Regions from separate parts of the Mesorhizobium abyssinicae genome, predicted to be linked through region 1. Evidence: predicted binding sites of a transcription regulator. Region 1 holds the regulator's gene; the other holds the start of a gene.
The links. Region 1 encodes LexA, which represses DNA repair genes until DNA is damaged. Its sites were predicted from a motif close to TGTTCNNNNTGTGTTCNG; they were not measured.
Positions count from the first base shown of each region.

Region 2: PU724_RS16610 (helicase-related protein) is a predicted target of LexA. The motif match lies at 1,378-1,395, and genes of this name have one in related genera.

Region 1 covers NZ_JARAKC010000021.1:31,816-35,230, reverse strand. The annotation lists gene PU724_RS28020 (ComEC/Rec2 family competence protein) at 1-1,710, shown strand, start outside; gene lexA (transcriptional repressor LexA) at 1,704-2,438, opposite strand; gene PU724_RS28010 (molybdopterin molybdotransferase MoeA) at 2,555-3,415, opposite strand, start outside.
Region 2 covers NZ_JARAKC010000006.1:349,397-352,811, reverse strand. The annotation lists gene PU724_RS16610 (helicase-related protein) at 1-1,211, opposite strand, end outside; gene phbB (acetoacetyl-CoA reductase) at 1,972-2,697, opposite strand; gene PU724_RS16600 (acetyl-CoA C-acetyltransferase) at 2,821-3,415, opposite strand, start outside.

The DNA.
Region 1 (3,415 bases):
GACTTCTCCTTCGACAGCTATTTTTCGGGCATTGGCGCCAGCGGCTTTTTCCTCGGCAATCCAAAGACAATAGCCAGCCAAGAGGCGCCAGCGACGGCGAACCTCGCTTCCGCGATCGAGAAGGCGCGGGAGAGCATCGCCGACCATATTCGCGGCCTGGTTGGCGGCCCGGAGGGCGAGATCGCGGCGGCGCTGATCGTCGGCGTGCGCGCAGGCATTCCCGATGAGATCAACGAGGCGATGCGGCGCACCGGCATCTACCACATCATCTCCATCTCCGGCCTGCACATGGCGCTGGTTGCCGGCACCATCATGCTTCTGCTGCGCGGCGCCTTCGCGCTGTTTCCCGACTTCGCCTCGCGCCGGCCGGTCAAGAAATATGCCGCCGCCGCCGCGCTCCTCTCGATCGCCGCTTACCTCGTCTTCTCCGGCATTGTGGTCGCCGCCGAACGCAGCTTCATCATGCTGGCGGTGATGCTTGTCGCCGTACTTTTCGACCGGGCCGCGCTCACCATGCGCAATCTGGCGATCTCGGCCATCGCCGTCATTCTTGTGTCGCCGCACGAAGTGGTCGGCCCGAGTTTCCAGATGTCGTTCGCCGCCACCGCCGCCCTGGTCGGCGCCTATGCCGGCTGGTCGGACTATCGGGCCGACAGGACGACCGCGCCGGTGCCGAAGCGATCGTTCCTTCACTTTGCGTCGCGAAAGCTGGTGATGGGGATGGGCGGCCTTGCCATGACCTCAATCATCGCCGGCAGCGCTACGGCGCTTTTCGCCATCTGGCACTTCCAGCGCGTGTCGCCGCTCAGCCTGCTCGCCAACCTGGCCGTCATGCCGATCGTTTCGGTGGTCATGTTCCTGGGGGTCGCCAGCGCCCTGACGATGCCGTTCGGTCTCGACTGGCCATTCCTGTATCTGATGGGCAAGGGCCTGACCGCGATGATTGCGATTTCCGGGTGGATCTCCGAACGCTCGCCGGTCGATGCCGTCGGGCTGATCTCCATCCAGTCGGTGCTTTTCGTGACGATAGCGCTGGTCATCGCGACCATGGCCACGACCTGGCTGAGACTTGCGGCGATCCCCTTCGCTGTGGCCGGCCTGATGACGGTTTCCAATACCCGCACGCCCGATGTGCTGATCTCGGAGGATGCTCATCTGGTGGCGATGCCGATCGGCGGCGGCGAGCTTGCCGTCAACCGGGTGCGGTCGAATGAATTCACCACCGACAACTGGAAACGCGCGCTGGTGGCCGAGACCATCGTCGAGCCGGAGACCTTCGAGACAGGGGATGCACGCTTCGATATCGAACCGCTCGACCTGCCGCCGGGCTCGCCATTCTACTGCAGGGACGGGCTATGCCTTGCCCGACATCCGTCAGGCGCAATCGTGGCGCTCGCGGAAAACCGCAAGACGGCGCGGCCGGCCTGCGCCTTCGCCGACCTGATCGTCATCGACGACGCCACCGCCTACAGTCCCTGCTGGAATTCGCTGGCCCTCGTCGTCACCAAACGTCAGCTCGCCCGCTCCGGCAGCGCCGCCGTCTTCTTCGATCCGCAATCGGCGACCGCGCAAGCAACAATCCGCTACGCTGTCGAAAAGCCCTACCGGCCATGGCACGAGCAGCGCAAATACTCTCGCGAGGCGAGGGGACTGCCGCCCTACCAGAGACCCGAAAAACCGGTGGTCAAACTGGCGCCGTCCGCTCAGTAGCGCCGGATCAGGCCGACCAGCTTGCCTTGCACCTTGACCCGGTCAGGGCCGAAGATGCGGGTCTCATAGGCAGGGTTGGCGGCTTCGAGCGCGATCGATGCGCCCTTGCGGCGGAAGCGCTTCAGCGTCGCCTCTTCCTCGTCGACCAGCGCCACAACGATCTCGCCGGGGCTCGCCGTGTCGGCGTTGCGGATGATGACGGTGTCGCCGTCGAAGATGCCGGCCTCGATCATCGAGTCGCCCTTCACCTCCAGCGCATAATGCTCGCCGCCCGAGATCATGTCCGGGGGCACCGAGATCGAATGCGTCTGGTGCTGGATGGCGTCGATCGGCACGCCGGCGGCGATGCGGCCCATTACCGGGATCGACACCGCCGACACAGCGTCGTCGTCATTGCTGGGGGTCCGCGACGGCGACGCCGGTTTGATCTGCCGGCCGAGATTGCCCTGTCCGAGGCTTCCCTGGATGACGCTCGGCGAAAACTTCTTCGCGGCATTGAGGCCAGGCGCGATCGAATCGGGCAGGCGCAGCACTTCCAGCGCACGCGCCCGGTTGGGCAGCCGGCGAATGAAGCCGCGCTCCTCCAGCGCCGTGATCAGCCGGTGGATGCCCGACTTCGAAGCCAGATCAAGCGCCTCCTTCATCTCGTCGAAAGAGGGCGGAATGCCGCTTTCCTTCAGCCGTTCATGGATGAACATCAGGAGTTCATGTTGTTTGCGCGTCAGCATGGCGGCCCCCACGGGTTCTGAAACCAGAATCAGAAAAACAAACCCAGAACAAACACTATCTGTTCCAGTTGTGTTCCGCAACCGTTTAAAGTTTAATGAATGCGTTGACGTTTTGTTCAGCGTAGCATCAGCACGCGGCAGGCATCGCCCACAGCGGCCGCAGGCGCGAAGGGCTCGCGCACGACCAGGCCGTTGGCGTCGGCCAGCGTGCGCAGCATCGAGGAGTCCTGGATGCCGAAGGGCGTCGCAACCAGTGAGCCGGCTTCTTCGCGGGCGACGGCGCGCACGTAATCCTGCCTCAGATCGTTTGCCTGCATCGCGGCGCCCAGCCGCGCCCCGCGAATGTCCTGGGTGAACGCGCGGCCACCGAGCCGCGCCAGCAACGGCTTCAGGAACAGCTGCGAACAGACCAGGCTCGCTACCGGATTGCCGGGCAGGCCGATGCAGCGCGCGGGTCCCAGCCGGCCGAACATCAGCGGCTTGCCCGGGCGCATGGCGATCTTCCAGAAATCGAGCGTCATGCCCTCGCCGGTCAGCACGTCGTGAATGAGATCGTGGTCGCCGACCGAGGCGCCGCCAAGCGTCACGATGACATCGGCCTGCTGCTCGACGGCCTGCCTGACCAGCGCGGCGATCGCTTCCCTGCGGTCGGCGGCAATACCGAGATCGAGCGCGCGGGCGCCGACCGATTGCGCAGCGGCGGCGACGCCATAGGCGTTGGACGAGATGATCTGGTCGGGACCGAGTTCGCTGCCGGGTGGCAGCAGTTCGTCGCCGGTGGCGATGATGGCGACCAGCGGCCGCTTCACTACAATGAGGCGCGGGTGGTTGGCGGATGCCGCCAGCGACAGTGCCGCCGGATCGAGCAGCCGGCCCTTTTCCAGCAGCACATCGCCTTCTACGAAGTCGAGCCCGGCGCGGCGGATGTTGCGCCCTTCAGCGGTCGGCTCGGTCACTTCGATCGTGCCGCCGCCGAG
Region 2 (3,415 bases), on a different contig from region 1:
CCATGTCGGGCCAGGTCCATGTAGATCGAGGCGATCAAGTCTGCATGCTGGGCCGGCGCGATCTTGCGGTAGTCGGGCAGGGCGCAGGCCTCCCAGAACAGCGCGACGCGCTTGGCGTCGGTGGCGAGCGCGCGGATAGCCTCGTCGCGCGACAGATGCTCCAGCGCCTGCGCGTCCACTGCCGGCAGGGCGCGCGTCAGGCCCTCGACCGGGGCGTTGGTCTCGATCGAGCGCTTCAGCGCGTCGAGGCTGGCGAAGTCGAAATCCGCGGTGCGCCATTGCATGACCTTCACCGGATCGAAATCATGGCTCTCGATCTTCTTGATCAGCTCCTCGTCCAGCGGGTCGACCTGTCCGGTGACGCCGAACGTGCCGTCGCGCAAATGCCGGCCGGCGCGGCCGGCGATCTGGCCGAGCTCGGCGGCGGTCAGGTTGCGGTACTGGTAGCCGTCGAACTTGCGGTTCTGGGCGAAGGCGACATGGTCGAGGTCGAGGTTCAATCCCATGCCGATGGCGTCGGTGGCGACGAGATAGTCGACATCGCCGGCCTGGAACAGCGCCACCTGGGCGTTGCGAGTGCGCGGCGACAGCGCGCCGAGCACGACGGCCGCGCCGCCCTGCTGGCGGCGGATCAGCTCGGCAATGGCATAGACCTCGTCGGCGGAGAAGGCGACGATCGCCGTGCGCCTGGGCAGGCGGGTCAATTTCTTCGAACCGGCATAGGCAAGGTGCGACAGCCTTGGGCGCGTGACCACGGAGACGCCCTTGAGGAGACGCTGCAGGATGCCGTGCATGGTCGCCGCGCCCAGCAGCAGCGTCTCCTGGCGGCCACGCAGATGCAGGATGCGGTCGGTGAAGATGTGGCCGCGCTCGAGATCGCCGGCAAGCTGCACCTCGTCGATGGCGACGAAGGCGGCATCGGTCTCGCGCGGCATCGCTTCGACCGTGCAGACCGAATATCTGGCGCCAGGCGGCTGGATCTTCTCCTCGCCGGTGATCAGCGCGACCTTGTGGGCGCCGACCTTCTCGCAGACGCGCGTATAGACCTCGCGTGCCAGGAGCCTGAGCGGCAGGCCGATGACGCCGCTCTCATGCGCCACCATGCGCTCGATGGCGAGGTGGGTCTTGCCGGTGTTGGTCGGCCCAAGCACAGCCGTCACGTCACGGCCGGAAAGGATCAACGGCTGAGGATGTTTCGGCTGGACGTTCATCGGCCCGGAAATAGACTCTCTGCCGCTCGTTGTCGGGAGCACGCCAGCGTCGGCGCGTGTGACAGGCGACACATAAGGACTTCATGCGCGAAGCGAAAGCGGAATGTTCCGCCGTCAGTCTCCCTGGCTCCGTATGAGGGTCCGAAATGCGGTCTCGGTTAATGGTTGGAACGAGTCTGGAACGAATCGGCGACGAATCACTGACTCGCCGAGATTCAGGTTTTGTTCACGGCTACATGTGGGTTTTTCGACGGCGAGTCTCACCACATGCTGAATCTCTTGATTGGCCCGATTCATGCAGGGCGAACGCGAGTCGCGCGGCGCCGTTAACCTTTGCCGATCGGCGACGGACCCTGATCTTCCGGCCTTGCCCAAGATTATGAAATTCTTGACTTTTCCTAACGCGCGTTAACCTTTCGAGGCGGATTTTCGGTCCTCGGCGTTAACGTTCCGGCCAAAGCCGGAACGAATCGGCGACGAATCAGCGATGGCGGTATTTTCCCGGTTTGTTCACCCCAATATGTTGTGTCGCGGCAAAGTTTTCCACCGAGAATCCACAGGGTTGCGAACAGCTTTTGCACAGGCCCCGCGACGGCCGTTAACCTTTGCGTGCCGGATCGGGGCAGGGCGTCGCGCGGGAGACGCCGCGGGGGTTGCAACGGCAACAAAAAACGGGCCGATCTCCCGGCCCGTTTTTCAGATCGCTGTCTCGGAATTTCGGACCCGAAGCGCGTCGCGTCTTCAGGCGAATTGGCGGACCTCAGGCGAAATACTGGCCGCCATTGGCGCTGATGGTCGAACCGGTGATGAAGCCGGCTTCGTCGGAGGCGAGGAAGACGACGCAGCGCGCGACCTCTTCGGGCTCGCCGAGCCGGCCGACCGGGATCTGCGGGATGATGCGCTCGTTGAGCACCTTCTCATCGATCGCCTTGACCATCTCGGTGGCGATGTAGCCGGGGCAGATGACGTTGACGGTGATGCCGGCGCGCGCGCCCTCCTGGGCCAGCGCCTTCGAGAAGCCGATGTCGCCGGCCTTGGCGGCGGAATAGTTGACCTGTCCGGCCTGGCCCTTCTGGCCGTTGATCGAGGAGATGGTGATGACGCGGCCGAACTTGCGGTCGCGCATGCCGCCCCACAGCGGATGCGTCATGTTGAAGACGCCGGACAGATTGGTGTCGATGACCTCTTTCCACTGCTCGCGCGTCAGCTTGTGGAACATGGCGTCGCGGGTGATGCCGGCATTGTTGACGAGCACCGAGACCGGGCCGAGATCGGCCTCGACCTGCTTGATGCCGGCAGCGCAGGCGTCATAGTCGGCGACCGACCATTTGTAGACCGGGATGCCGGTCTCGGCCTTGAACTTCGCGGCCGCCTCGTCATTGCCGGCATAGTTCGCCGCAACCGAATAGCCGGCCTTCTTCAAAGCGATCGATATCGCCGCGCCGATGCCGCGCGATCCGCCCGTGACGATTGCTACCTTGCTCATGTGGTCCTCCCTTTGAATCGTCTGAGCGAATAGAGAGCAGCGAATAGCGAACAGGGATTAGTCGTCCCGCCGCGCGACGCTTTTCTTCTCTATTCGCTACTCCCTTTTCGCTATTCGCTGAGCTCAGAGCGCTTCGACGCACATGGCAACGCCCATGCCGCCGCCGATGCAGAGCGTGGCAAGACCCTTCTTGGCGCCGCGGCGGCGCATCTCGAAGACCAGCGTGTTGAAGACGCGGGCGCCGGAGGCGCCGATCGGGTGGCCGATGGCGATGGCGCCGCCATTGACGTTGACGATCGACGGATCCCAGCCCATGCCCTTGTTGACGGCGCAGGCCTGCGCGGCGAAGGCCTCGTTGGCCTCGACAAGGTCGAGGTCCTTGACCGACCAGCCTGCCTTCTCCAGCGCCCGCTTCGAGGCCGGGATCGGGCCGGTTCCCATGATCGCCGGATCGACGCCGGCGGTCGCCCAGGAGGCGATGCGGACCAGCGGGGTGATACCGCGGCGGGCGGCTTCCGCCTCGCTCATCAGCAGCGCGCCGGCAGCGCCGTCGTTGATGCCGGACGCATTGGCGGCGGTGACCGTGCCGTCCTTGTCGAAAGCGGGCCTAAGCTTGGTCATGGCGTCGAGCGTCGCGCCGTGACGGATATATTCGTCCTGGTCGACGATCGTGTCGCCCTTCTTGCCCTTGATGGTGAAGGCGACGATCTCGTCCTTG